Regions from separate parts of the Shumkonia mesophila genome, predicted to be linked through region 1. Evidence: predicted binding sites of a transcription regulator. Region 1 holds the regulator's gene; each other region holds the start of a gene.

Region 1 (9,760 bases):
GCGAAGGCTCGCTGGGCCTTGGCGCCACCAAGTCCGAGACCATCCGCCGCGTGATCATCCCGGCCGCCCTGCCGGGCATCGTCGGCGGCATCCTGCTGGCGGTGTCGCGCGCCATCGGCGAAACCATGATCGTCGTCATGGCGGCGGGGTTGTCCGCCAACCTGACGGTCAACCCCCTGCAGGCGGTGACCACGGTGACCGTGCAGATCGTGACGCTGCTGGTCGGCGACCAGGAATTCGACAGCGCCAAGACGCTGGCCGCCTTCGCCCTCGGCCTCGTCCTCTTCTTCGTCACCCTGGCGCTCAACATCGTGGCGCTGACCGTCGTCAAGAAATACCGGGAGCAATATGAGTAACGCCGTCCCCTCCGCCGTCCTTCCCCGCGGGGTGGCGCCGACGCCGACCTCCGCGCGGGTCAAGGCCAGCTTGGCCCGGCGCTACCGGGCGGAGCGCCGCTTCCGCGCCTATGGCATCGTGGCCATCGCCGTCGCCCTCGGCTTTCTTGTCGTGCTGTTCACCAGCATCATCGGCAACGGGTATTCCGCCTTCTGGCAGGCCAACGTGCGCCTCGACGTCACGCTCGATGCCACCACCGTCGATCCCGACGGCACCCGTGCTCCGGAGAAACTGGCCACCGCCGACTATGCCGGCCTCATCAAAGGGGCGCTCGGCGAGCGCTTTCCCGGTGTCTCCGGCCGCGACGCCAGGCGCAAGCTTTCCGGGCTGGTCAGCCAGGGCGGCGCCTACGACCTGGCCCGCATGGTGACGAATGACCCCAGCCTGGTCGGGCGCACGATTTCCGTCTGGCTGCCGCTGTCGGACGACGCCGACATGCTGATCAAGGGCCATATTCCCCGCGACGTCCCGCAGGCCAACCGCCGGGTTTCGGACCAGGAGATCGCCTGGCTGGACGATCTGGCCGCCCAGGGCGAGGTGGAGAGGAAGTTCAACGTCCGCTTCTTCACCAGCGGCGATTCGCGCGAGCCCGAGCTGGCCGGCATCTGGGGCGCCACGGTGGGTTCCCTCATGACCATGCTGGTCACCATCGCCATCTCCTTCCCGCTGGGGGTGGCGAGCGCCGTCTACCTGGAAGAATTCGCCCGCAAGAACCGCTGGACCGACCTGATCGAGGTCAACATCAACAACCTGGCGGCGGTGCCCTCCATCGTCTTCGGGCTGCTGGGGCTCGCCGTCTTCCTCAACTTTTTCGGCCTGCCCCGCTCGGCGCCGCTGGTCGGCGGCCTGGTGCTGGCCATCATGACGCTGCCCACCATCATCATCGCCGGGCGCGCCGCGCTGACCAGCGTGCCGCCCTCCATCCGCGAAGCGGCCTACGGGTTGGGCGCCTCGCCGGTGCAGGCGGTGTTCCATCACGTGCTGCCGCTGGCCATGCCCGGCATGCTGACCGGCGCCATCATCGGCATGGCACGCGCGCTCGGCGAAACCGCGCCGCTTTTGATGATCGGCATGGTCGCCTTCATCGTCGACATTCCGCACGGTTTCCGGGACCCTTCCACGGTGCTGCCGGTGCAGGTCTATCTGTGGGCCGACAGCCCCGAGCGCGCCTTCGTCGAGAAGACCTCGGCGGCGATCATGGTGCTGCTGGCCTTCCTGATCGTCATGAACGCGGCGGCGGTCTATCTGCGGAAGAAGTTTGAAGTGCGGTGGTGACGCGAGGCGGTATGATGGAACAGACGATGATCGGCATGGATGGGGAGGGTGGCTTGAGCTTCGGCACCGACGATTCCGAGCCCCTTGGGCAGACCCCCGACGGCATTGCCGGCGCCGAGCCGCCGGCCAAGTTTGTATCGCGCGGCGTCGACGTGTTTTACGGCGCCAAGCAGGCGCTGTTTGGGATCGACATCGACATCATGCCCAACGAGGTGACGGCGCTGATCGGCCCCTCGGGCTGCGGCAAGTCGACCTTTCTGCGATGCCTCAACCGCATGAACGACATCATTGAGGGCTGCCGGGTTTCGGGCAGCATCCTTCTGGACGGCGAAGACGTTTATGCCCGGGCCATCGACGTCGTCCATCTCAGGGCGCGGGTCGGCATGGTATTCCAGAAGCCCAATCCGTTCCCCAAGTCGGTCTACGAGAACGTCGCCTACGGGCCGCGCATCCACGGCCTGGCGGCGTCGCCGGCCGACATGGACGAGGTCGTGCGCACCAGCCTGGAGCGGGCCGGCCTGTGGGAGGAGGTGAAGGACCGCCTGCACGAGCCGGGGACCGGACTTTCCGGCGGCCAGCAGCAGCGGTTGTGCATCGCGCGCGCCATTGCGGTCGAGCCCGAGGTGATCCTGATGGACGAGCCGTGCTCGGCCTTGGACCCCATCGCCACCGCCAGGATCGAGGAACTGATCGACGAGCTTCGGACCAACTACACCATCGTCATCGTCACCCATAACATGCAGCAGGCCGCCCGCGTGTCGCAGCGCACCGCCTTCTTCCATCTCGGCAAGCTGATCGAATTCGGCGATACCGACCAGATCTTCACCAACCCGCGGGCCGAACGGACGCGGGACTACATCACCGGCCGGTTCGGCTAGGAGGCAGAGCGTCGTCCATGCGCGAGACCCAGCACATCGTGAAGTCCTACGACGAGGAGCTCCAGTCCATCAGTACCCGCATCATCGAGATGGGCGGTCTGGTCGAGGCCCAGCTCGCCGACGCCATCGAGGCGGTGGTCAAGCGCAACGCCCAGCTTGGCGCCCAGACCGACCAGCGCGACGCCCAGGTCGACGCCATGGAGCGCGAGATCGACGAGGCGGTGGTGCGCCTGCTGGCCCGCCGCCAGCCGATGGCCGACGACCTTCGCCAGGTTCTGGCGGCGCTCAAGATCGTCGGCATCCTGGAGCGGGTCGGCGACTATGCGGCCCACGTCGGAAAGCGCGCCGTCATGCTGGCGCAGGACCGCGAAACCCCCGGGGTCGCGGTGATCGGGCGCATGGGCAAGATGGTGCGCGACCTGATCGGCGACGTGCTTGGCGCCTATGCAAGGCGCGATCCCGAACTGGCCCTTTCCGTCTGGCGGCGCGACCAGGATCTCGACCAACTGTACGCCAGCTTCTTCCGCGAGCTTTTGACGGCGATGGCCGAGGACCCGAAGAACATCAACGCCTGCATGCACCTGCTGTTCATCGCCAAGAACATCGAGCGGGTCGGCGATTTCGCCACCAACATCGCCGAGAACGTCCACTTCCTGGTGCTGGGCGTGTTGCCGGCCGGCAAGCGGCCGAAGGCCGCCAAGGGCGACTACTCCTTCGAGCAGTGAGAGGGGCCGCTGTGATCATGACATCGCAAATTCTGATCGTCGAGGACGAGCCGGCGCTGGTCGCCATGCTGCGCTACAACCTGGAAAAGGAAGGCTACCAGGTCGAAGAGGCGGCCGACGGCGAGGAGGGGCTGCTCAAGGTCGAGGAGGCGGCGCCCGACCTCATCCTGCTCGACTGGATGCTGCCCCGCCTCTCGGGCATCGAGGTCTGCCGGCGCATCCGGCGCCGGCCCGAAACGCGCGACGTGCCGGTGATCATGCTGACGGCGCGCGGCGAGGAGGCCGATCGCGTGCGCGGCCTGGACACCGGCGCCGACGACTACGTGACCAAGCCGTTCTCGCCCAGCGAACTGATGGCCCGCATCCGGGCGCTTTTGCGCCGGGCCAGGCCGTCCTCGGCCCACGAGACGCTGAACTGCGGCGACCTGGTGATGGATCTGGCCGCCCACAAGGTGTGGCGCAGCGGCCGCTCGCTGAAACTGGGGCCCACCGAGTTCCGCCTGCTGCGCTATTTCCTGGAGCACGCCGGTCGCGTGCTGTCGCGCGAGCACCTGCTGGACGCCGTGTGGGGCCGCGACATCTATGTCGAGGAGCGCACCGTCGACGTCCATATCCGGCGCCTGCGCAAGGCGCTCAACATCGACGGCGAACCCGATCCCATCCGCACCGTCCGCTCGGCCGGCTATTCCCTGGAGATGGCCGACGGCTGAGGAGCCCGAAGGCTGCCCTTGCCCCGCCATCGGAACATGCCCTCGGGCTCGTCCCGCCAGCCGCAGCGGGTACGATACCGGGGAAGCGAAAACAGGCTCACGACACTCGCTTCCGGGCGGGAGATCGAATGGACCGAAGGGTTACGATTCGTCTCCGGGCTGGGGGCCATTGAGCGCAGGCCCCCGCCCGGCTTGGCGAAGTGCCTCCCGGGGCGCTCCTTTCCGGCGATAGAGGCGGCGAGACGCTGTCATGATTCTCTACCTCTCAGAAGGGTTGCCGGCCGGTGCTGGGCGGCCTGTTCGATCTGGGTGCATTTTTCCCATCGCGCGCGCCTATGCCGGGGCCGCGCCCGAGGACTACTCGGCCGCATTGTCGTCCACTGAACGATTAACCTTGAGTATGGTGATCGTCCTCTGCTCGCCGCGCAGCGTGCGGAAATCTATCGACTGCCCTTCGGTGAGGCCGATCAGGGCGGCGCCGACCGGCGAAAGAACGGATATCTTGCCGGCGGCGATGTCCTCGTAGCGGGGGTAGACCAGGGTAACGACCTGCCGGATGCCGGAATGGGCATAGGCGAACTCGACCCGGCTTCCCATGGTGATCGTATTGGGGGCGATCTGATCCGGGGCAACGAGCTTGGCGCGATCCAGTTCCCGCTCCAGGTACTCGCTGGAGTCCGGGAAGCTCGACCATACGATGCGAGCAAGGTTGGACAGGCGGGCGTGCTCGTGCCAAGTCATGACGATGGGTGGAAGAGCGTGTGGCATGTTCCAATCCTCAAACAGGCGGCGGCACCGTGGGCGCCATGGCCGCACACAGACTATCGGAGCGCTACTCCGAACAATGGGCATCAGACGAGGATGACGGATTGATACCGCCCGGTTCCCCGGGCCGGTGTCGCCTTATGAACGCGGCGACAGATCGACCCGGGGCCACTGGCCAACTTTGAGTTGGCCATGGCGAAGGAGCTGCGCACGACGGGCGATCATCTTCAACATGGCTGCCAAGATACCAGATTTGGCGCACTTTTCAAGCCACACCCCGGGCGGTCTCGGGGTCATTCGGTGATGTCCGACGGGCGGCCGAAGAGGTCCATCTGCACGGTATCGAGGTGTTCGCGCATGGCCGCCTCGGCCCCTGCGCGATCGCGGTTGGCGATGGTTTCGACGCAGCGCGCGTGCTGGCCGTTATAGATCTTCTGGCGCTCGCGGGTGAGCGAGGCCTCCTTGAGCCGGCCCCACAGCTTGTCTTCGCGCAGTGCCGTCAGGGCCTTCAGCATGGCGTTCAGCACCGCGCTGTGCGAGGCCTCGGCGACCGCCTCGTGCAGGGTGCCGTCCCACAGTTCGTAGGTCTTGAGGTCGAGGGCGGCGGCGCCCTTTTCCAGGCAGCGCTGGAGATGCGCGATGTCGCCGGCGGTGGCGCGCAGGGCGGCCAGTCCGGCCACCTTGGGCTCGATGATAAGGCGGGTTTCCATGATCTCGTTCGGGTTGGTCGCCTTCATCAGCAGCGAAAGCGCCGGCGCCTCGGCCGGCGAGCGATGGCCGACGAAGGTGCCCTGACCGACGTGGCGCCAGATCTTGCCCTCGGCCTCCAGCACGGCCAGGGCCTGACGCAGGTTGGTCCGGGTCGTTCCCAGCTCGGCCGCCAGCTCGCGTTCCGGCGGCAGGCGGGACTGGGCGGGAAAGCGCCCCGAGTCGAGAAGCTCGTTCAGGCGGTTCAGCAGATCGTCCGTGCGGGTCATCGTCCTATTAAACCAATCCCATAATTGGTCTGCAATCAAAACCAATCTGACACTTGGTTTGTATTTCCATCGCCGGTTCCGGCGGTGGAAAAGATGTTGGTCGAGGCGTGATGGTTCCAGAAGGCACCAGGAAATACCTGCCTTCGATCCGATATGACAACTTTTGCATGTTTTTAACCCGTTGTAAATACAACATCTATGATGCATATAGCCGGTCATCACGGCCGTTTCGGCGAAAGGGGTGCGAGGCTCCACCCCTGGCCGCGCCGCCGACGATGCGGCGGCGAAAGATCGCCGGATCGGGTCCGCCGTCGCCGGTTGACACCAATATTTCATTGGTATAGCTTTTCTTGGTTGTCTGACGGAAGGATGAACCATGCGTTTCGTGACTTTCTCCCATGCGGGGGCAAAAAACCGGCCGGGCGTCATCGATGCCGCCGGCCAGACCATCGTCGATCTCGGCGAGGAAGGGATTGCCGACCTCAACGCCCTCATCCTGCAGGGCGAGGCCGGGCTTCAAACCGCCCGCCGGGCACTCGAGCAGCCCAAGCGGAAGGTGCCGCTGGCCGAGGCCGCGCTCGGCGCGCCGATCCCCAGGCCCCGGCGCAACATCATGTGCGTCGGCAAGAACTACTTCGAACATTCCAAGGAGTTCGAGAAGAGCGGCTTCGATTCGACCTCGGGCGGCCAGGCCGTTCCCGACGCGCCGGTGATCTTCACCAAGGCGCCGTCTTCCGTCTCCGCCCCCGGCGCCGAGATTCCGTCCTATCTCGATCCCAGCCAGTCGACCGACTACGAGGGCGAGCTTGGCGTTGTCATCGGGCGCGGCGGGCGCGGCATCGCCAAGGCGGCGGCATATGGCCACGTCTTCGGCTACGTCATCCTCAACGACGTCACCGCGCGCAAGCTGCAAAGCCAGCACAAGCAGTGGTTCCTGGGCAAAAGCGTCGACGGCTTCTGCCCGATGGGTCCCTATCTGGTGACCGCCGACGAGGTGGGCGACGTGACCAAGCTGGTACTGACCACCGAGGTCAACGGAGAGGAGCGCCAGAAGGGTGTGGTCTCCGACCTCATCTTCGACATTCCCACCATCATCGAGACGATTTCCCGGACCATGACGCTGGAGCCCGGCGACGTCATCGCCACCGGCACGCCGGCCGGCGTCGGCATCGGCTTCACGCCGCCCAAGTTCCTGAAGAAGGGCGATGTCGTGCGCATCGCCATCACCGGCCTGGGCGTTTTGGAAAACCCGGTGGCCTGACGGCGCCCGCAGATCAGAAAGAGCGAGGAAAAGCGAATGAGACTTGCCATGTTCCAGGGTCAGGGCGACCCGCGGCTGGGCGCCGTTGAGGGGGAGGCCGTCGTCGACCTCAACCTGGCCTACGAAGCGATGCTGACCGCCAAGGGCGACCTTCGGGCGCGCGCCAAGGCCGATGCCGTGGTCCCGGCCGAAACCGTCGCCTTCCTGCGCGGCGGCGACGATTCGCTGGCGGCGGCGCAGGCCGCGCTGACGTGGGCGGCGGCGCGGAACGGCGCCATGCTGAAGGTCAGGAACACGCCGGTGGTGCGGCCGCTGAAGGACGTCAAGCTGCTGGCGCCGGTCATGAAGCCCGAGAAGATCATCTGCGTGGCCCACAACTACCACGACTTCCTCAAGGAGCTGGGGATGAAGCCGCACCCGATTCCGCGCATCTTCTCGAAGTTCGCCAACGCGGTGTGCGCGTGGGACGACCCCGTCATCCGCCCGAAGATGAGCCGGCAGCTGGGCTACGAGGCGGAATTGGCCTTCGTCATCGGCAAGCGCTGCAAGAACGTGCCCGAGGAGAAGGCCTACGATGTCATCGCCGGCTATATGACGTTCAACGACATCAGCGCCAGCGACTGCACCAAGTCCGACGTCCAGAACACCCGCGGCAAGGGCTTCGACACTTTCGCCCCGATGGGGCCCTGCCTGGTCACCGCCGACGAGGTGGCCGATCCGCACGACCTCAAGGTCGAGCTTCGCGTCAACGGCCGGGTGCTGCAAAGCTCGAACACCCGCGAGCTGGTCCACAACGTGCCGCAACTGCTGTCGTTCTGCTCGCAGGTCTTCACGCTGGAGCCGGGCGACGTGGTGGCGACGGGAACCCCCGGGGGGCTTGCCAAGGACCGCAATCCGCCGACCTTCATGGAGCCGGGCGACGTGATGGAGACCGAGATCGGCGATCTGGGCGTCATGCGCAACCCGATTGCCGAGGAGGACGCCTGAGGAAGGGCGCCGCCGCCGATGCCGGGCACACCCCCGGGCGACCGACCGGCCGCCCGGGTCACGGAGGGGAAGAGGGCCGCATGAAGCGCATCAAGGTTGAAAACCCGATCGTCGAACTGGACGGCGACGAGATGGCCCGCGTGGTGTGGGGCTGGATCAAGGAGACGCTGGTTCTTCCCTACCTCGACGTGAACCTGCTTTATTACGACCTCGGCCTGCCGCACCGCGACGCCACCGACGATGCGGTAACCACCGAGGCCGCCGAGGCGATCAAGGCCCATCACGTCGGCGTCAAATGCGCGGCCATCAACCCGGACCAGGCGCGGGTCAAGGAATACGGGCTCAAGAAGGCCTGGCGTTCGCCCAATGCCCACGTGCGCAACGTCGTCGGCGGCACGCTGTTCCGCGAGCCGGTGGTCTGCAAGAATGTGCCGCGCCGGGTGGCGGGCTGGGCCAAGCCCATCGTCGTCGCCCGCCACGCCTTCGCCGACGAATTCGCGGCGACCGATTTCCTGGTGCCGGGCCCCGGCACGTTCAGCGTCCGCTTCGTGCCGAAGGATGGCGGCGAGACCATCGAGCATACGGTGCTGGAGTTTCCCAGCTCCGGCATCGCGCTGGGCATGTACAACCTCGATTCCTCGATCGAAGGGTTCGCGCGGGCCTCGATGACCTATGGCCTGGATGTCGGCTATCCGGTCTACCTCGGCACCAAGAACACCGCGCTCAAGGTCTATGACAATCGCTTCAAGGAGATCTTCCAGCGCATCTACGAGGCCGAATTCAAGGCCCGCTTCGAGGCCAAGGGCATCTTCTACGAGCACCGGCTGGTCGACGAACTGGCCGCCTTCGCCATCAAGTCCTCCGGCGGCTTCGTCTACGCCTGCCGCAACCGCGACGGCGATATCCAGTCGGACATGGTGGCCGAGGGCTTCGGTTCCCTGGGCCTCATGGCCTCGATCCTGATGACGCCGGATGGGCGCACGGTGCAGACCGAGGCGGCGCACGGCACCATCACGCGGCATTACCGCCTGCATCAGGCGGGCAAGGAGACGTCGACCAATCCGGTGGCCTCCATCGTCGCCTGGGCTCGGGCGCTCGACTTCCGGGGCCGCTTCGACGGAACGCCCGATGTCCGCCAATTCGCCCAGGCCCTGGAATCGGCCTGCGTGCAGACCATCGAGTCGGGCGTCATGACCAAGGACCTGGCGATCCTGGTCGGCCCGGGCCAGCCATGGATGACGACCAAACAATTCCTGGACGCGGTCGACCAGACGCTGCGGGAGAAGCTGTAGGCCGGGAGGGGGGCGTGGCGGCCCCGGCGTCCGCCGAGAAGACATCGAAAAACACCGTGACGAGGCTTTAGGCAAAGGGAGTGTCAGGAGATGCAAGACTTCACGATCACACCGACCCGCCGTTCCTTCCTCAGGGGAAGCGCCGCGGTTGCGGGCGCGGGCATCCTGTCGGCGAGCCCGTTCCGCAAGACTTGGGCGGCGGCGTTCCCGGAACGCAACATCCAGATCCTGATTCCGACCGGCGAGGGCGGCGGCGCCGACCGCGACGCGCGCATGTTCTCCACCGTCTGGCGGAAGTACCTCAACACCAACTTCGAGTATTCGTACTATCCCGGCGCCGCCGGCCAGGTCGGCTACGAGTTCTACGCCGCCAAGTCGGAACCCGACTGCTACAACCTGCTGTTCGGCAACCTGGGGCCTGAAATCATCATGCAGGCCATGCAGAAGCCGAAGGCGAAGCTGGGCAAGGATTTCATCTACTTCTGCCAGACCAC
Region 2 (9,760 bases), on a different contig from region 1:
ACAGGCAGTTGAGCAGGGTGCTCTTGCCCGAACCCGATTCGCCGACGACGCCCAGGATCTCGCCCGGCCACAGCGAGAACGAAACGTCCCGGCAGCCGATCCGCCGGCCGTACATCCGGGTCAGGCCTTCGACCTGAAGAAGGGAGGGAGGCGTGTCCATTTTCCCAGGTGTCTCCGTCATTCGGCGGCCTCGGCCGCGAGCGGTATTGGGGTTCCCGGCCCGGCGTGGCCGGCGGCCCGCCGTTCGCCGCAATAATCGGTGTCCGAGCAGACGAACATGCGACCGCCGTGATCGTCGGTGACTACCTCGTCGAGGTAGCTGTCGGCGGCACCGCACAGCGCACAGCAATGGTCCCAGTGCTGCACGTCGAAGGGATAGTCCTCGAAATCCAGGCTCCTGACCGAGGTGAAAGGCGGCACCGCGTAGATGCGTTTCTCGCGTCCGGCGCCGAACAGCTGGAGCGCCGGGTTGCGGTCCATCTTCGGGTTGTCGAACTTGGGGATCGGCGAGGGCGCCATCAGGTAGCGGCCATTGACCAGGACGGGATAGTTGTAGGAGGTGTTGATGCAGCCGAAACGGGCGATGTCCTCGTAGAGCTTGACGTACATGACGCCGTATTCCTGAAGGGCGTGCATCTTGCGCGTTTCGGTCTCGCGGGCCTCGACCCAGCGCAGCGGTTCGGGGATCGGCACCTGGTAGACGATGATCTGGCCCGGCCCCAACGGCCGTTCCGGGATACGGTGGCGGGTCTGGATGATCGTCGCCTCGGCCGTCCGCTCGGTCGTCGCCACGCCGGTGGTGCGGGCGAAGAACTGGCGGATGCTGACGGCGTTGGTGGTGTCGTCGGCGCCCTGGTCGATGACCTTGAGCACGTCCTCGGCGCCGATGATCGAGGCGGTGACCTGGATGCCGCCGGTGCCCCAGCCGTAGGGCAGCGGCATCTCGCGGCTGCCGAACGGAACCTGGTAGCCGGGCACGGCGACGGCCTTGAGGATGGCCCGCCGGATGGAGCGCTTCATCTGCTCGTCGAGATAGGCGAAATTGTAGCCGGCCAGCGGCTCGCGTATCGCGTTCGTCATGGCACGATCTCCTCCTGTTCCGGGCGCCGGCGGGCGGCCTCGGCCTTGAGGTGGCGCACGGTGACCAGTTCGCCCTGGAAGTCGACGTAGTGCGGCAGCTTGAGGTGCTGCAGGAAGCCCGACGCCTCGACGTTGTCGGAATGGGAAAGCACGAACTCCTCGTCCTGGGCCGGGTATCGGGCTTCGCCGCCCAGCTCGCGCGTGCGCAGCGTGCGGTCGACCAGCGCCATGGCCATGGCCTTGCGCTCGCAGTGGCCGAAGGAAAGGCCATAGCCGCGGGTGAATTTCGGGGATTCCGTGGCCGAGCCCTTGAACTGGCTGACCATGTCGCATTCGGTCAGCGTGATGTCGCCGATCTCGATGGCGAAGCCCAGTTCCTCTGGCACGATCTCGACGGCGACCTCGCCCATGCGGATCTCGCCGGCGAAGGGATGCGCGCTGCCGAAGCCGCGCTGGCTCGAATAGGCCAGCGCCAGCAGGAAGCCTTCGTCGCCGCGCGCCAGGTTTTGCAGGCGGGCGTCGCGGCCGGCCGGAAAGTCCAACGGCACGCGGGTAAGGTCGGTCGCCTCGGCCGGTTCGGGCGGAGCGACCTCGCGCTCGATCAGGCCTTCGTGGTCGAGGACATCCACCACCTTGGGCATGCGCTCGGGAATCGTCGCGGCGTCGCCGTGCGCCGGCTTCTCCTGCGGATGGCCCGTCTCGGCCAGCGAGAAATCGAGCAGGCGGTGGGTATAGTCGAAGGTGGGGCCGAGAACCTGGCCGCCGGGAAGATCCTTGTAGGTGGCCGAAACGCGGCGCCGGATGTCCATGGTGGCGGTATCGACGGGTTCCGACACCGCCAGGCGGGGCAGCGTGGTGCGGTAGGCCCGCAACAGGAAGACGGCCTCGATCAGATCGCCGCACGCCTGCTTGACGGCCAGCGCCGCCAGGTCGCGGTCGTAAAGCGAGCCCTCGGTCATGACGCGGTCGACGGCCAGCGCCATCTGTTCCTTGACCTGTTCGAGCGTGAGCTCGGGGACGGCGGGATCGCCGCGCCGTTCCTCGGCCAGCAACGCGTGGGCGTTGCGGATGGCCGTTTCCCCACCCTTGACCGCGACATACATTTCAGGCCTCCACTGCGGTCGAACGGGGAACGGTGGCGACGGCTTCGCCATCGACGAGGATGACGTCGAGCCCCCGTGGAAACAGGATTTCGAGCGCCTTGCGCTCGATCCAAAACGCTTCGTCGAGACCGTCGACGGCCAATCGGGCGGTGCCATCGATACCCGGCCCGGCGAGAACGATCTCGCGGCCGACGCCCAGGCCGTCGACCTGGAGGATGAGGGTGGCGGCCCGCTCGGGGTACAGATCGGAGCCGAGGTCGAGGGCATCCAGCCGCGGCCTTTCGGCGGCGTTTGCCGCCACCGCGAAGGCGGCGCGCGACGGGTCGGCGACGATCGGCGAGCCGCAATGGAAACGGATGGCGCCAAGCACGGCATCGTTGTCGGCCGAGGGCGACAGCCACAGCGGCGTCTCCAAGTCGGTCAGCGCCAGCAGAAGCGCCATCGTCCCCCGATACAGGGGGGCAGCCGTCGCCACGACGGCGTCGAGGCCGACGATGCGCCCGGGGTGGGCCATGGCATCGAGCACGCCACGGAATACCCGCTGGCTGTCATGGACGGGATGGCGGAAGCCGCCAAGCACGGTGGCTGTGGGTCGCATGGAAATCAATCCCCCCGGACCATGGTGAAGAAGTCGACCTTGGTCGCGGCGACCTTGGCACGGCGGGCACGGCGGGCGTCCGCCTGCCCCGCCGCCAGCGGGTCGATGACCTCGCGCAACAGGGTGGCCCGCCGCGCCGGGTCCTGGAGAAGGGCGTCAAGCGCGGCGGCGATCTCGGCCCGGCGCGGATCGCGGCCGGCCAGATAGGATACCCCGACGCGGCCGTCGGCCGTCTCGACGGCGCAGCGGGTGACCGTCATCTCGCCCAGGCAGAAGGGGGCGCCGGTGCCGCCGGCCCGGCCCCGCACCATGACCATGCCGGTTTCGGGGGCCCGCACGGCGACATAGGCCGGCTTGTCTGCGAGCGAGCGCCATGCCCGCTCCAGATCGTCACCCGAGGCCCGGCCGAGCACGCCCATCCACCGGCGCCGGGCTTCGCTTTCCGCCGGCGCCGGGAAAACGGCCGCGGCACCTTCCGGGGCGGCGTGGGGAGCGTGAAAATCGGTCACGACGGTTCTCAATTCATCTAGACAACCAGATGTATGGACCTTAAAAGGAGAGGGTCGGCCCTGTAAAGCGGAATTGGATGACGTTTTGTTGACAACGCCGGGCCGTGGGGAGGGCGCAATGCAGATCGAGCGCGGAGCGGGAGTGGCCCTGTGGCGCCAGATCCAGCAGACGCTGGAGGCCGGGATCGCGTCGGGGGAGATGGCGCCGGGCACCCGCCTTCCGACGGAGATGGATCTGGCGGAGCGTTTCGACGTCAACCGCCATACCGTGCGACGCGCCATCTCGGGCCTCGAGGAACGGGGCCTGGTTCGCGTCGACCAGGGACGGGGCATGTTCGTGGCGGAGAACGTCGTCGATTACACCGTCGGCCGGCATACCCGTTTCAGCGAAAACATCCTGCACCAGAGCCGGCTGCCCGGGGCGCGGGTGGTGGCCACGCAACGCCTGCGGGCGGCACCGGCCGTGGCCGAGGCGCTGAACCTGCGCGCCGGCACCATGGTGGCGATGGTCCGGCGCGTCGGCCAAGTCGACGGCCGGGTGGTGGCGATGGCGGAACATTTCTTCTCGCTGCGGCGGTTTCCCGACGTCTTCGAGGCGTTCAAGGAGGAGCCCTCGGTGTCCAGGGCCCTGGCGCGCCTCGGCGTTCCCGACTTCGTGCGCCGCACGACCCGAATCACGGCGCGCATGCCGGACCGGCTGGAGGCCGGCCTCCTGCAACAGCATCGCAACCGGCCGATCCTGGTCACCGAAAGCGTCGACGTCGATGGCGACGACGCGCCGGTCGAGTACGGCGTGGCCCGCTTCGCCGGCGACCGCGTCCAAGTGGTCGTGGAAAGCTGATCGGCTCATGCCCGCGCCGGCTCCGGTTCTTCCGCCCAGGCGCCCAGGCGACTGCCGTCCAGGAATACCGGGCGGCCGGCGACAACCGTTGCGGCGACGCGCGGCAGTTCGGGATCGCTGTCGTCGACCAGGATGAGGTCGGCCCGCCGGCCGGGCGCGATCTCGCCGCGGTCCCTCAGGGCCAAGGCCCTGGCCGGGGTTGCCGAGACGAGGTTCCAGGCATCCCCGAACGGCAGGGTGCCGGAAGCGGCGATCCGGAACGCCGCCTGCAACAACGACGGATAGTAGTAGTCGGAAGCCAGGATCGTACACAGGCCGTCGGCAATGGCCTCGGCGGCCGTCAGGCGCCCGCAATGCGAGGCGCCGCGCAGGATGTTGGGGGCGCCCAGCACGACTTCGTCGCCAAGGTCCCTGGCCGTTTCCGCCGTCGCCGCGTCGACGGGAAACTCCCCGATCCGGCAGCCCATGTCGTGGAACATGCGGCGCATGGCCGGGGTCTCGTCGTCGTGGGAAAGCAGCGGAATGCCATCGGCGTTGGCACACGCGGCCAGGCGGCGCACGCCCCCCGGCACGGCATCGACCCGTTCGCGCACCCGATCCAGCAGGACGACGAACTCCGGGACGCTCAAGCCGGCCCTGGCCGCCGCCGGCTGGAGCTTGGCCGGCTGGTCCCGGCGCTCCTGGAAATGGGGGACATGGTCGTTGAAGGCGACGGCATCGACCAGGCCGGCCTCGATCATGTCGATGACGTCCCCGACGCCATCGATGGCATACGTCTCGAACCGAAGGTGGACGCGGACGTCGCATCCGAAACGCGGCCGCAGCGCCCGGATGGTGCGAATGATCTGGCTGGCCATGGGCCCGCCGCGCAGTCCCGGCTCCCAGGAATGGGTGACGCCGTGAAAGCCCGTGGTGATGCCGTTGGCGATCATTTGGAGGTCGGTGTCGAGAAGCGCGACGTCGAGCGGAAACTTGACGCCCGGCCGAGGCATGAGCTGGCGCTCGAAGGCGTCGCCGTGGATGTCGACGATGCCGGGCAGAAGCAGCGTGCCGGCGCCGTTGACGCGAACCGTATCGGCCCGCCCGTCGGCATCAAGCCCGGCGATATGTCCTTTCGCCACGGTCAGGGCCGCCGGCTTCACGTTGCCTTCGGGTGTCAGCACGCGGCAGTTTTCGATGATGTAGTCCATGGGCTCCTCGCGTCTTCGTTCGTTCAGGGGAAATATAGAAAGCGGAAGACGCCGGAACTGTGAACTTTATCGGAAAGTCGGTACCGACAAATCACCGTCTTGTCGGGATCGATTGTCATTCAATTTTCACGATTGTTTCATTTTGGAATCGCCGGCATGACCTAGTGTTTCCGAAATTTTCACTCTCGCCCTAACGGTCGTTTCCATCATGTCCTCAGACACGGTCTTCGCCAACGCGCGCATCGTCACCCGCACCGGCGTCCTGAACGGCTCGTTGCGCATCGCCGACGGGAAGATCGCCGCCATCGACGCCGGACCCGGCGGCGGGCGGGACATGGAAGGCGACTATCTTCTGCCGGGCCTTGTCGACATCCATACCGACAACCTGGAAAAGCATCTCGAACCGCGGCCGGGCGTCACCTGGCCCGGCCTTGCCGCCATCGTCGCCCACGACCGCCAGATCGCCGCGGCCGGCATCACCACCGTCTTCGATTCCCTCTACGTCGGGTTCGACGGCGCCTCGTCGGGGCGCCGCGAGGCGCTGGACGTGGCGACGGGCGCGCTGGCGGAGGCGGCGGAAGGCCGTATCCTGATCTCCGACCACATGCTCCATCTGCGATGCGAGCTTGGCGCTCCCGATGTCGTCGACGACCTGACGGAGGCCCTTCGCCAGCCGCGGGTGCGGCTGGTCTCGGTGATGGATCACACCCCCGGCCAGCGCCAGTGGCGCAATCTCGACCACTGGCGCCAGTTTCACAGCAAGCGCTATTCCCGGGAAGAACTCGATGCCACCATCCACGAGCGCGTGGCAGCGCAGCAGTTGCATGCGGAAGGCAACCGGCGGCGGATCGTCGCGTTGTGCCGCGAGCGCGGGCTGCCGCTGGCCAGCCACGACGACACCACGCCGGACCATGTCCTGGAGGGCGTCGGCGACGGCGTGAGGATCTCGGAATTCCCGACCACCTTCGCGGCGGCACGGTGCGCCCACGAACATGGGCTGGCCACCGTCATGGGCGCGCCCAACATCGTCATCGGCGGCTCTCATTCCGGAAACGTCGCCGCGCACGATCTCGCCACCGAAGGCCTGCTCGACGGCCTGGCCTCCGATTACGTGCCGATCAGCATGATCCAGGCCATCTTCGTGCTGCATCGCAAGTGGGGCGTCTCCTTGAGCGAGGCGGTAGCCATGGCCTCCGCCAATCCGGCCGAAATGGTCGGCTTGGCCGACCGTGGACGGCTCGAAGCCGGCCGCCGGGCCGACCTGGCGCGGGTTCGCATGGTCGGCGGCGTCGCGGTGGTGCGCGAGGTCTGGATACGGGGCGAACGCGTCATGTAGCGCCCCCAGGGCCGCCGAGGCAACCGGCGACCCTTCCGAAAATCGTTCTATACGAACAGGCGGCGCAGCCGCTGGGACAGGATGTCGAGCAGACTGACGGTGACGATGATGATGATCATCACCGCGGCGGTCTCGTGGTAGTAGAAGCCGCGCACATATTCCCACAGCACCATGCCGATGCCGCCGGCCCCGACGATGCCGAGAACGGTGGCCGAGCGGACGTTCGATTCGAAGCGGTAAAGCGAATACGAGATCCACAGCGGCAGGACCTGCGGGATGATCCCGAAGACCACCTCCTGAACGATGTTGGCGCCGGTGGCGCGGATGCCCTCGACGGGACGCTGGTCCATGGATTCCACCGCCTCGGAGAACAGCTTGGCCAGGATGCCGAGGGTGTGGATGAACAGGGCGAGGACGCCGGCGAACGGCCCGAGGCCGACGGCGACCACAAACAGCATGGCGAAGACCATCTCGTTGATGGCGCGGAAGGCGTCCATCAGCCGGCGCACCGGCTGGTAGACCCACCAGGGCACCACGTTCTCCGACGACAGGATGCCGAACGGCACGGCGAAAACGACCGACAGCACCGAGCCCCACACGGCGATCTGGATGGTGATCAGCATTTCCTCGACGTAGAGGCGCCATTCGTAAAAATCCGGCGGGAAGAAACCGGTGAGAAACTTCCACATGTTGGGCGCGAAGGTGACGAGGTCCCACGGCCGCATGTCGGAGCCTTCCCACGACCAGGCCAGCACGGCCAGCAGGACGCCCCAGCCGGCGACGTTGAGGGCGGAGCGCTTGAGATCGCGCGGCGGGAGTTGCGGCCTGACGGGAACGGATGCGGAGAGGGTCAAGGCGGTTTCCTGTCCGAAGGGGGAAAGGGCTCGGCGCCGCCGACGAGGTCGAGCGGCGCCGTTCGCGTTGCCCGGATCTAGTTGCCGATGGCGCCCTGGGAGCCGTCGAGCACCTTGACCAACTCGATCTTGCCGTCCAGCGCGGCGAGTTTTTTCTTCTTCTCGGCGGCGTCCATGCGCTCGTCGCCCTCGATCTTCGCCCGGTTCTTGTAGAGTTCGAGCTGGCGGATCGGGTAGAGCTGCGCGTTGGAAGAGTCCTGGAACGGCGCCCAGCCCGAGCTCACCTTGGCCAGCGCTTCGCGTTCCTTGGCGGCGTTCGGGCCCATGCGGCCGTAGCCCAGGAAGAAGGCCTTGATGGATGCCTTGGCATCGCGGTCGAGGTCGGCGCGCCAGACGATCGGATCGGCCGGGATCAGCGGCGACTTCCAGATGACCTTGATGTTGTCCGCCGCTTCCTTGTTGGTGACGAGCAGGCGGCCGTAGAGCGACTCGGTGTTGTTGGTGGCGACGTCGACCTGCTTGTTGGCGACGGCCATCGCGTTGGTCTCGTGATTGGCGCTGCGCACCGTCTTGAAGCACTTCTTGGGGTCGACGTTGTTCTGGGCGAAGACGTAGTAGCTGGGGACCAGGAAGCCCGAGGTCGAGTTTGGGTCGCCGTTGCCGAAGCTGAGCGACTGATCGCACTTCAGCACGTCCTGGAGCGAGTTGATCTTGGTGTTGTCCTTGTGGGTGATCAGCAGCGACCAGTAGCCGGGGTTGCCGGTGACGTCGACCGTCTGCACGAAGATCTCGCCGTTGGCGCGGTCGACCGCTTCCATGGCCGACTTGTTGCCAAACCACGCGAGGTCGACCTTCTTGAAGCGCATCGCCTCGATGACGCCGGCGTAGTCGGGCGCGAAGAAGGCGTTCACCTTGACGCCAAGCGCCTTCTCCATGTCGGCCAGGAAGTCGCCGAAGCTCTGCTTGAGGCCTTGGGAGGATTCGGTCGAGATGATGCCGAAAGTCAGGGGGTTGGGGATTTCCGCCTGCGCGGCCGAGGCGGCCGTCACCGCGGCAACCGCGAGACTGGCGGCGATTGTCCGGAACATGGTCATTCTCCTGAGTTGCAGTAAGTTTACCTAGGGGTGAATGGAACGACCGGTCGCCTGGTCACCCCACCGCACGTGCGACCGCGAGAACGGGAAAACGATCGCCCTCGTCATGGGGCTTGGCACCGAGCGGGCCGGCCAGGATCAGTTCGTGGCTGGACGCACCGTAAAGTTCGCGGAGAAATTCGGGCGTCAGGGCCGTCGACGGCCCGTCATAGATGACCCGACCGTCGCGCATGGCGACCGTGCGCGGGCAATAGCGGATGGCGAAATCGACCTGATGGAGGGAGACCACCACCGTGGTGCCGTCCTCGCGGTTGATGCGGGCCAGGTTTTCCATCACGCGGCGCGCCGATTCGGGATCGAGCGAGGCGATCGGTTCGTCGGCCAGGATGACCGACGCCTCCTGGACCAAAGCGCGGGCGATGGCGGCCCGCTGCTGCTGTCCGCCCGACAGGGTGGAGGCGCGCTGGCCGGCGTATTCGTGCATGCCGACGCGATGGAGCGCGTCGAGGGCGCGGGCCTTCTCGGCGACGGTGAACAGCCCGAGGCAGCCGCGCCAGGCGGGAATGCGCCCGAGAAGGCCGAGCAGGACGTTGGTCAGGAGCGACAGCCGGCCGACCAGGTTGAACTGCTGGAAGACCACCCCGACCCGGGCCCGCACCGCCCGCACGCCGGTCGACACGCGGCCATGTTCCTGGACCGGCATGCCGAGCACGGTGACGCAGCACGGGCCGGCCCCGGCATCGCCGGCGGTGAGGCCGATGAGATGACGGATCAAGGTGGACTTGCCGGAACCGGAGGCGCCGATCAGGGCCACCATGTCGCCCGGGCCGACGCGAAGGCTGGCGTCATCGAGGGCACGCGTCCGGGACCGGCCCTTGTTGAACGTCTTGGTCAGGCCACGAACGTCGATTGCCACACTGCTCAACACCGCCTCCCTTTCACTGTCCCTCGATGCGACTCCTATCGAAGCTGTGTGACGGCTTGCGGACAGCGAGATGACGGTTCCATTTCAATTTCGCGGAATTGCCGGATGAATCGCCAAGTTGTCGAGATTCGGCGCAGGGCGCGCTCGGCAGCGAAGACACCCGCGCCAAAGCCTGCGAGCTGATCCGCTCCCTGATCGAGGCGATCGTCCTGGTTCCCATGGATGGTGCG
Region 3 (9,760 bases), on a different contig from region 1:
ACGTCGGCAGTGCGCTCGCCGCCGGGGCGCACGATCTGCACCGCCTGCCATTCGCCCGACAGCGTCGCCATCACCTGGCGCACCCGCTCGTCCCTGGCCCGCGCGTAGGCGTCGACCTCGGCCAGGAAGGCCAGCTTCTTCTCGAAGGGGATGCCGGGCAGCGGGTTCACGTCGGCATAGAGGCTGCGGTTGGTTTTCTGCGGCGGCTCGGCCAGGGTGCCGCCGCCGGCGCCCAAGACGCTGCGCACCGTCGCCGCGGCCCGCCCGATCGCTGCCTCGGAAACCTCGGAGGCGTGCGAATAGCCGGTGGTCTCGCCGCTGACGGCGCGCAGGCCGAAGCCCTGGGCGGTGTCGAAGCTGGCGCTTTTGAGGCGGCCGTCATCGAAGATGAGCCCTTCGGACTGGCGGTATTCGAGAAAGAGCTCGCCGTCGTCGGCGCCTTTCAGGGCGTTCCCGACGATGCCCTCGACGCGCGAGCGGTCAAGCCCCGCCCGCTTGAAAAACAGCTCGTCGGTGATGGAAAGATCGCTCACGGGAAACTCCTCTGTCGTGGGCCGGCGCCACCCCCATAGAAAGGCGCTGAACGCCCCAAGATCAAGCGCCGATCACTCGCGCCTCTCACTTTCCTGCCATCCGTACCGTCTTGACGGTTCGGCCAGGACGTCCTATCTGCCCCTCATACGTGGTGATTTGCCCGGCCGGCTTGCGACCACGCTAAACAAACCGCTAAAAGGTCGGAGCTCGCGGAGCCCTGACCCCGGCGGATCGGGGTTTTTTTATGGCCGGGCCGATGGAAGAGGACAGGGGGAAATGACCAGGGACAAGGGCGGACAGGGCCGGTGGCGCGAGGCCACACGATTGGTGCGCGGCGGGCTTTCCCGCACGGCCTTTTCGGAAACCAGCGAGGCGCTGTTCATGACCTCGGGCTACGTCTATCAGACGGCCGAGGAAGCCGAGCAGACCTTCAAGGGCGACATCAAGCGCTACATCTATTCGCGCTACGCCAATCCGACGCTCACCACCTTCGAGAGCCGCCTGGCGCTCGTCGAGGGCGCCAGGTTCTGCCACGGCACCGCCAGCGGCATGGCTGCCGTCTTCGCCGCCCTGCTCGCCCCCTTGAAGGCCGGCGACCGGGTGGTGGCGGCCCGCGCCCTCTTCGGTTCTTGCTATTACATCGTGGCCGACCTGTTGCCGCGTTACGGCATCCAGACCGAATTCGTCGACGGCACCGACCTCGAACAATGGAAAACCGCGCTCAGCCGTCCGGCCAACGCAGTGTTCCTCGAAACCCCCTCCAACCCGACGCTCGAAGTTGTCGATCTCGCCGCCATCTCGACGCTGGCCCACGCCGCCGGCGCCCGTGTCGTCGTCGACAACGTCTTCGCCACGCCGATCCTCCAAAAACCCTTGCAGCTCGGCGCCGACCTCGTCGTCTATTCGACCACCAAGCACATCGACGGCCAGGGCCGAAGCCTCGGCGGCGCCATCCTCGCCAACGACGAGGCGCTGATCGAAGAGCAGATCTTCCCGTTCCTGCGCCACACCGGCCCGGCCTTGAGCCCGTTCAACGCCTGGCTCCTGATCAAGGGACTGGAAACCTTGGACCTCCGGGTCCGTCGTCAGGCCGAGAACGCCCGCGTGGTCGCCGACTTCCTGACCGGCCAGGATTGCATTGCGCGCGTCCTCTACCCGGGCCGCGCCGACCACCCGCAGCACGACCTCGCCCAGCGCCAGATGCCAGGTGGCGGCACCATGGTCGCCTTCGACGTCAAGGGCCGGCGCGAGGGCTCCTTCCGCTTCATGAACGCGCTCAACCTCATTGACATCTCCAACAACCTGGGCGACGCCAAGAGCCTGATCACCCACCCCGCCACCACCACCCACGAGCGCATCGGGGCGGAGGAGCGTGCCCGCATGGGCATTGGCGACGGCCTGCTGCGCCTGTCGGTCGGCCTGGAAGATCCCGCCGACCTCTGCGAGGACCTGGCGCTTGCCTGCCAGGCGGCGCGGAACGGCTAGAAAAGCGGCCGCAGCAAGTGGCCATGACGGGAAAAAGCATTCTAGAATGGGCGGCGACGGCGCGCCCGGCGCCAGACCAAAGGAAGGACCACGAGGCCATGACCCAACCCGAGCAGTTCTTGGACCGGCTTCAAGACCTCATCGGCAAAGCCCGCGCCGCCGGGGCCGACGCCGCCGACGCCGTGCTGATCTCCGGCACCTCCCTCTCGGTGGCGCGCCGGCTCGGGAAACCCGAGCACCTGGAGCGCTCGGAAGAAGCCGACGTCGGCCTGCGCGTCTTCATCGGCCGCCGGCAGGCCATCGTTTCCTCCTCCGACCTTTCGGACGCGGGCCTGGCCGAGCTGCCGGCACGCGCCGTCGCCATGGCCCGCTCGGTCCCCGAGGACCCCTACTGCGGACTGGCCGAGCCCGGGCTGCTGGCCGGCGACGTGCCCGATCTCGACATGTGCGACGCCGCCGAGCCCGACGCCGAGGCGCTGTTCGCGCTGACCGCCGAGGCCGAGGAGGCCGCCGTGGCGGTCCCCGGCGTCACCAATTCCGAGGGCGCCCAGGCCGGCTGGAGCCTGGCCTCGGTGGCGCTCGCCGCCTCCAACGGCATGGCCCGGGCTTATAAGCGCTCCGGCTTCAGCCTGTCGGCGGCGGTGGTGGCCGGCGAGGGCACGGCCATGGAGCGCGACTACGATTATTCGAGCGCAGTGCATCTTTCCGACCTGCGCGCGGCAGCCGATATCGGCCGCTCGGCCGGCGAGCGGACGGTGCGCCGTCTCAACCCCCGCCGCGCCGCCTCGGCCGAGGTCTCGGTGGTCTTCGATCCCCGCGTGTCGGCCAGCCTGCTCGGCCACCTGGCCGGCGCCATCAACGGCGCCACGGTGGCGCGCGGCACCTCGTTCCTCAAGGACAGGATGGACGAGAAGGTCTTCGCCGACGGCATCACCATCGTCGACGACCCCCTGCGCCGGCGCGGCCTGCGCTCCAAACCCTTCGACGCCGAGGGGGTGGCGACGATACGGCGCAACGTCATCGAGGACGGCCGCCTGACCACCTGGATCCTCGATCTGCGCTCGTCCCGCCAGTTGGGCACGCAAACCACCGGCCACGCCACCCGCGGCCCGTCCTCGCCGCCGTCGCCGTCCCCGACCAACTTCTACCTCGCCCCCGGCCGCCAATCTCCCGCCGGGCTGATGGCCGACATCACGTCCGGCCTCTACGTCACCGAGCTGATCGGCATGGGGGTCAACGGCGTCACCGGCGACTACAGCCGCGGCGCCGCCGGCTTCTGGATCGAGAATGGCGAGTTGGCCTATCCGGTCAGCGAGATCACCATCGCCGGCAACCTGAAAGACATGTTCGCCCGCATGAGCGCCGCCGACGACCTCGAATTCCGCTTCGGCACCGACGCCCCCACCGTGCGCATCGACGCCATGGCGCTGGCGGGAAGATAGGGGGCCCCCCCGGCCCCCCCTCCCTGCCCTCCCCCACAAGGGGGGAGGGAAGCGCCGCGCCGCCTCACTTTCTTCCCCCTCCCCCTCGATGGGGGAGGGCCGGGGCGGGGGTGAGCCGCCGTCATTCTCCCTGCGGCGCGATCACCGGCAGGGTCTTTTCCGCCAGCCCGGCCGTCAGCGGCACGCGGGCGATGATGTCGCCGTCACCCTGCACCGGATCGCCTTCCGGACCCTCGATGGTCACCTGCCGGCCGGGCAGGATCAGCACGTCGTCCAGCCGCTCCAGCCGGCCCAGCACCAGCCATAGCCCATAGCGCAGCGCGCGCAGCGGCCCGGGCCTCAGGAACAGGCAGACGTAGAGCAGCGGCTCGCCGAGGCGGGCCAGCGGCGCGCAGGTGTGCCTCCCGGCGTAGAGATGGCCGTTGGCAATGACCGCCGAGGCCGCCCCATGGGCCTCGCCGTCGACGATCACCCGGTAGCGGCTGCGCGAGAACTTGAACAGCCCGGCCAGGAACATCAGCACATAGGCGCCCCGGCCGAGGACCCGCTTGACGCCGGCCGGCATCGCCTCGACCACCCCGGCGTCGAAGCCGACCCCGGCCATCATGACGAAGAGCCTTCCGTTGGCCTGCCCCAGGTGGATGTCCTGGACGGGCGCCCCGGCGATCACTCCGGCAATGGCTTCGGGGTCGCCCGGCATGCAGAGCTCCGCCGCCACCACGTTGGCGGTGCCCAGCGGGATCACCGCCAGCGGCACGCCCCGGCCGTAGAGGCCGTTGACCGCCTCGTTGATGGTGCCGTCGCCACCCGCCACAGCGATCACGTCCCAACCTTCGGAGGCAGCCTCGCCGGCCAGGGCCTCGGCATCGCCCGGAGCATTGGTGGGACGCACGGTGGCCTGGCAGTCGGCCCGTTCCAGATGCCGGAGCACCGCCGCCAGTTTGCGCCGGCGCCGTCGGCCGGCGGTCGGGTTGAAGATGACGAGCACCTTGCGGCCCGCCGCCGATGTCTTTCCCGCGCTCATGTCAGATTAATGACAGCCATTATTACCAATATGTTTCACTTATATTACGCAGCCTTTAAATGTAGGGCGGGGTTATATACAAAAACAAGGCCATTTACTAGGATCAACAACAAGATATTAACCCTCTGCAATCGAGTTGAATTGGAGTCTCGTTGAACGCCATCCGACCCCTGCCCCGGCGCTACCGCGCCATCTGGATTTCGGATATCCATCTGGGTACCCGCGGCTGCAATGCCGAGCTTCTTCTCGATTTCCTGAAGCAGACCGACTCCGACTTCCTCTACCTGGTGGGCGACATCCTCGATGGCTGGCGCCTGAGGCGTACCTGGTACTGGCACCAGACCCACAACGACGTCATCCAGAAATTATTGCGCAAGGCCCGTAAGGGAACCCGCATCGTCTACATCCCCGGCAATCACGACGAGAATTTCCGCGACTTCGCCTTCCGCCGCTTCGGGCGCGTCGTCATCCAGAACCAAGCCATCCACGTCACCGCCGACGGCCGCCGCCTGCTGGTCCTGCACGGCGACCAGTTCGACGGGGTGGTGCGCCACGCCCGCTGGCTGGCCTTCGCCGGCGATCGGGCCTACCAGGCGGCGCTTTCCGTCAACACCGCCGTCAACTGGGTCCGGCGCAAGCTGGGGTTCCGATACTGGTCGCTGTCGGCCTACCTCAAGCACAAGGTCAAGAAGGCGGTCGAATACGTCAGCCGCTTCGAGGCCGCCGTCGTTGCCGAGGCGCGACGGCGGGGCGCCGACGGTGTGGTGTGCGGCCACGTCCACACCGCCGAGATGCGCACGGTGGACGGCATCCTCTACTGCAACGACGGCGACTGGGTCGAAAGCTGCACGGCCCTGGTCGAACACGCCGACGGCCGCCTGGAAATCCTGCGCTGGGCCGATCTCCACGGAAGCGCCCTCATCGGAAGCACCGCATGCGAATCCTCATCGTCACCGACGCCTGGTTCCCCCAGATCAATGGCGTCGTCCGCACCCTCGATACGCTGAGGGGCGAACTGGAAAGGCTGGACCACCGGGTCTACCTCATCACGCCGCAGGATTTCCGCACCCTTCCCTGCCCCTCCTACCCCGAGATCCGCCTAGCCGTCGGCGCCAGGCGCAAGCTGGCTCGCATGCTCGACGATTTCCAGCCGAGCGCCATCCACATCGCCACCGAAGGCCCGCTGGGCCTGGCCGCCCGCCGCCACTGCCTCAGGCGCGGCTATGAATTCACCACCGCCTATCACACCCGCTTTCCCGAATACATCCAGGCCCGCTGGCGGATACCGCTGGCGCTCACCTACCGCTTTGTGCGCTGGTTCCACGCGCCCTCCAGCGGCGTCATGGTGGCCACCCCGGCCATGGAGGCGGTGCTGCGCGGACGCGGGTTCGCCAATCTCAAGCGCTGGTCGCGCGGCGTCGACACCGCCCTGTTTAAGCCGCGCTCCAAGCGTTTCCTCCCCTACCCGCGGCCGATCGCGCTCTATGTCGGGCGCGTCGCCGTGGAAAAGAACATCGAGGCCTTCCTCGCCCTCGATCTGCCGGGAACCAAGGTGGTAATCGGCGACGGCCCGCAGCAGGCGCAATTGCGCAAGCGCTACCCCGAGGTGCGCTTCCTGGGCGCGCGCACCGGCGACGATCTGGCCCGCCACTATGCCGCCGCCGACGTTTTCGTCTTCCCCAGCCGTACCGACACCTTCGGATTGGTGCTGCTGGAGGCCCTGGCCTCGGGCGTGCCGGTGGCCGCCTATCCGGTGGAAGGCCCGCTCGACGTGATCGACGGCTCGGGGGCCGGCTGCCTGGACTGGGATCTCGCCACGGCGGTCGAGCGCGCGCTCGCCGTCGCGCCGGAGACCTGCCGGGCCCACGCGCTCACCTTTTCGTGGGAGGCCTCGGCCCAACAGTTCCTCGCCAACCTGCACCGCCTCGACCTCGACGCGGTCCAGGCGGTTGCCCCCGTCCCCGCGCCCGTCGAGATGGCGAGGGGCGGACGCGTCCGGCGCTTCCTCCGCCGCCAGGCCTGACAATCGGCCGCGCGCCCCTCCCTATCCTCCCCCACAAAGGGGGAAGGGAAGTGCCGCCGGCTCCACCTTCTTCCCCCTCCCCCTCGACCTGCCTGCGCGAAGCCGAAGCGGCTTCGCTTCGGCGAAGGCAGGTGGGGGAGGGCCGGGGCGGGGGTGAGCGGCCCGGGCAATGGGGGTTTCGCCCGGGCCTACGGCGTCATCGCTCGTTTACGGCTTCGCGACGTGCCACACGCCGTTGACGCCGTCGCCGGTCGTGTCGCCGGCCTTGGCATCCTTGACCCACAGATAGAGCGGCTTGCCTTCGTAGGCCCATTGCATGGCGCCATCCTTGCGGGCGACGACCGAGAACTTGCCGCTGGGCATGACGCCCGAGGCGGCCATCAGCGGCGGCCAGTTCGTCGCGCAGGCGTCATAGCAGGCGGATACGCCGGCGGTGTCCTTGTCGAAGGTGTAGAGCGTCATGTTCTTCTCGTTGACCAGGATCTTGCCGGCACCGCCGGCCATTTCCATGGCTGAATCGGCCGCCGCCGGGCCGGAAACGGCCATCAGGCCGACGCTCGCCAGAACCAGGCTCTTGATCGTGATGTTCATTCAATCCCTCCGCTGAAAAATAAAAAACGCGTCGCAGTCGCAAATCCTTGGGCGCTGCTGGAGGAACTAACAGCCGCCGTGCCGGGAAAATCCCCCGCCTTAAAAAATCACGCTTGCCGCCGCCCCTGCTCTGCTAGTCTGCCCCGGTCGGTTCCACGTTCGTCGAGGTCAGGACATGGCATCCCTTACCCGCACCCCCGAATGGCAGGCCCTTGCCGCCCATCATCGCCAGACGGCGTCCTCTTCTATGCGCGAGATGTTCGCCGCCGATCCCCAGCGCTTCGCCAAGTTCTCGCTGCGCCTGGGCGACCTGCTGCTCGACTATTCCAAGAACCGGGTGACCGAAGAAACCCTGCGCCTGCTTTTGGATCTCGCACGGGCCGCCGACGTCGAGGGCTGGCGGGAGCGCATGTTCAAGGGCGACGCCATCAACTTCACCGAGGGGCGCGCCGTGCTGCACGTGGCGCTGCGCGCGCCCGCCGACCAGGCGTTCGTCGTCGACGGCGAGAACGTCATGCCCAAGATCACCGCCGTCAGGGCGCAAATGCGCGCCTTCACCGAGGCGGTGCGCAGAGGAGACTGGAAGGGCGCCGGCGGTCGGCCGATCAGCGACATCGTGAACATCGGCATCGGCGGCTCCGACCTCGGCCCCGCCATGGCGACCGAGGCGCTGACGCCCTATCACCCGGCCGGCATGCGCTTTCATTTCGTCTCCAACGTCGACGGCACCCACATCGTCGAAACCCTGAAGCCGCTCGATCCGGCGACCACGCTTTTCATCGTCGCGTCCAAAACCTTCACCACCCAGGAGACGCTGACCAACGCGATGACGGCGCGCGACTGGCTGACCACCAGCCTGAGCGAGAGCGCGGTGGCCAAGCACTTTGTGGCCCTTTCCACCAACGCCAAGGCGGTCGCCGCCTTCGGCATCGACACCGCCAACATGTTCCAGTTCTGGGACTGGGTAGGCGGCCGCTATTCACTGTGGTCGGCCATCGGACTGCCCATCGCCTTGGCCGTCGGCATGGACCGCTTCGAGGAAATGCTGACCGGCGCCCACGCCATGGACGAGCACTTCCGCACGGCGCCCTTGGCCGCCAACATGCCGGTCGTCCTGGGCCTGCTCGGTGTCTGGTACGCCAATTTCTTCGGCGCCGAGACCCACGCCGTGCTGCCCTACGACCAGTATCTGCGCCGGCTGCCCGCCTACCTCCAGCAGCTCGACATGGAAAGCAACGGCAAGTCGGTGGACCGCGATGGCAAAGCCCTCGGGTACGCCAGCGGCCCGGTGATTTTCGGCGAACCCGGCACCAACGGCCAGCACGCCTTCTACCAGCTGATCCACCAGGGCACCCGCCTGGTGCCGGCCGATTTCATCGCGCCGGCGCTCAGCCACAATCCGGTGGACGGGCATCACGCCATCTTCCTCTCCAACTTCTTCGCCCAGACCGAGGCGCTGATGATGGGCAAGACCGAGGACGAGGCCAAGGCCGAGCTGGAAGCCGCTGGGATGTCGGGCGAGGCCTTGAAAAAGGTCCTGTCGCACAAGATCTTTTCCGGCAACCGGCCGACCAATTCCGTCCTGGTGCGCCAGCTCGACCCCTTCACGCTGGGTATGTTGATCGCCCTTTACGAACACAAGGTCTTCGTGCAGGGCATCGTCTGGCGGATCAATTCCTTCGACCAGTGGGGGGTGGAACTGGGCAAGCAGCTGGCCAAGGCCATCCTGCCCGAACTCGAGGGCGCGGCCCCGGCCACCACCCACGACGCCTCGACCAACGGGCTGATCAATACCTTCAAGGGGATGCGCGATGGCAAAGCTCAAAAAACGTGACAAGGCGTGCTCCGAGGGCGACGCCTGCTGCATGACCAAGCCCTGCCAGCGCGAGGACGAGAAGGAAAAGGGCAAGAAAAAGAAGGATAAGAAAAAGAAAAAATAGGACTGAACCAGGAAAGTTCGCATTCGCCATGCCCATCCGTCTGTTGCCCGAGAACCTTGTCAACCGCATCGCCGCCGGCGAGGTGGTGGAAAGGCCCGCCTCGGTGGTCAAGGAGCTGGTCGAGAACAGCATCGACGCCGGGGCTCGCCAGATCGACGTCGTGGTGCGCGACGGCGGCCGCACGTTTCTCTCGGTCGCCGACGACGGCTGCGGCATGGGTCCCGACGAACTGGCCCTCGCGGTCGAGCGCCACGCCACCTCCAAGCTCCCCGACGACGACCTCACCCACATCGCCACCCTGGGCTTTCGGGGCGAGGCCTTACCCTCCATCGGCGCCGTCAGCCGCCTCACCCTGACCAGCCGGCCGCGCGGCGCCGATTCTGCCTGGACGCTCGTCGTCGAGGGCGGCAGCAAAGACGGCCCCCGCCCGGCCGCGCAACCGCCAGGCACCCGCATCGAGGTGCGCGACCTCTTCTTCGCCACCCCGGCCCGCCTCAAGTTCTTGAAAGTGGAGCGCACCGAATTCGGCCACGTGCTGGAAACGCTCCAGCGCCTGGCCATGGCTCACCCCGAAATCGGCTTCTCGCTTTCCGACGGCAGCCGCCGGGCGCTGAACCTCGCCGCCGAGACGGGGGATCTGTTCGCCAGCCGCCTCGGACGCCTGGGCGCCATCATGGGCCGCGACTTCGCCGAGAACGCGCTGCCCGTCGAGGCCGAGCGC

What was found. The regulator PhoB, encoded in region 1, activates phosphate uptake and scavenging genes when phosphate is short. The targets are predictions, from matches to a motif close to TNTCATAAAACTGTCA.
Region 2: the regulator PhoB is predicted to act here: its motif matches at 3,369-3,384, upstream of phnF (phosphonate metabolism transcriptional regulator PhnF).
Region 3: the regulator PhoB is predicted to act here: its motif matches at 4,519-4,534, upstream of ODR01_RS14505 (diacylglycerol/lipid kinase family protein).

The regions. Positions count from the first base shown of each region.
Region 1 covers NZ_JAOTID010000015.1:103,281-113,040, forward strand. The annotation lists gene pstC (phosphate ABC transporter permease subunit PstC) at 1-356, shown strand, start outside; gene pstA (phosphate ABC transporter permease PstA) at 349-1,671, shown strand; gene pstB (phosphate ABC transporter ATP-binding protein PstB) at 1,683-2,549, shown strand; gene phoU (phosphate signaling complex protein PhoU) at 2,567-3,274, shown strand; gene phoB (phosphate regulon transcriptional regulator PhoB) at 3,292-3,984, shown strand; gene rnk (nucleoside diphosphate kinase regulator) at 4,342-4,752, opposite strand; gene ODR01_RS20665 (FadR/GntR family transcriptional regulator) at 5,043-5,726, opposite strand; gene ODR01_RS20670 (fumarylacetoacetate hydrolase family protein) at 6,103-6,987, shown strand; gene ODR01_RS20675 (fumarylacetoacetate hydrolase family protein) at 7,024-7,974, shown strand; gene ODR01_RS20680 (NADP-dependent isocitrate dehydrogenase) at 8,055-9,266, shown strand; gene ODR01_RS20685 (Bug family tripartite tricarboxylate transporter substrate binding protein) at 9,357-9,760, shown strand, end outside.
Region 2 covers NZ_JAOTID010000009.1:192,306-202,065, forward strand. The annotation lists gene phnK (phosphonate C-P lyase system protein PhnK) at 1-160, opposite strand, end outside; gene ODR01_RS15905 (alpha-D-ribose 1-methylphosphonate 5-phosphate C-P-lyase PhnJ) at 178-1,080, opposite strand; gene ODR01_RS15910 (carbon-phosphorus lyase complex subunit PhnI) at 1,077-2,183, opposite strand; gene phnH (phosphonate C-P lyase system protein PhnH) at 2,185-2,781, opposite strand; gene phnG (phosphonate C-P lyase system protein PhnG) at 2,787-3,290, opposite strand; gene phnF (phosphonate metabolism transcriptional regulator PhnF) at 3,409-4,131, shown strand; gene ODR01_RS15930 (alpha-D-ribose 1-methylphosphonate 5-triphosphate diphosphatase) at 4,137-5,321, opposite strand; gene ODR01_RS15935 (alpha-D-ribose 1-methylphosphonate 5-triphosphate diphosphatase) at 5,530-6,657, shown strand; gene phnE (phosphonate ABC transporter, permease protein PhnE) at 6,705-7,511, opposite strand; gene phnD (phosphonate ABC transporter substrate-binding protein) at 7,589-8,599, opposite strand; gene phnC (phosphonate ABC transporter ATP-binding protein) at 8,661-9,521, opposite strand; gene ODR01_RS15955 (hypothetical protein) at 9,566-9,760, opposite strand, start outside.
Region 3 covers NZ_JAOTID010000008.1:94,795-104,554, forward strand. The annotation lists gene tldD (metalloprotease TldD) at 1-533, opposite strand, end outside; SAM riboswitch at 673-750, shown strand; gene metZ (O-succinylhomoserine sulfhydrylase) at 811-2,019, shown strand; gene ODR01_RS14500 (TldD/PmbA family protein) at 2,118-3,461, shown strand; gene ODR01_RS14505 (diacylglycerol/lipid kinase family protein) at 3,583-4,485, opposite strand; gene ODR01_RS14510 (UDP-2,3-diacylglucosamine diphosphatase) at 4,638-5,492, shown strand; gene ODR01_RS14515 (glycosyltransferase family 4 protein) at 5,420-6,508, shown strand; gene ODR01_RS14520 (COG4315 family predicted lipoprotein) at 6,716-7,099, opposite strand; gene pgi (glucose-6-phosphate isomerase) at 7,275-8,933, shown strand; gene ODR01_RS14530 (hypothetical protein) at 8,911-9,039, shown strand; gene mutL (DNA mismatch repair endonuclease MutL) at 9,068-9,760, shown strand, end outside.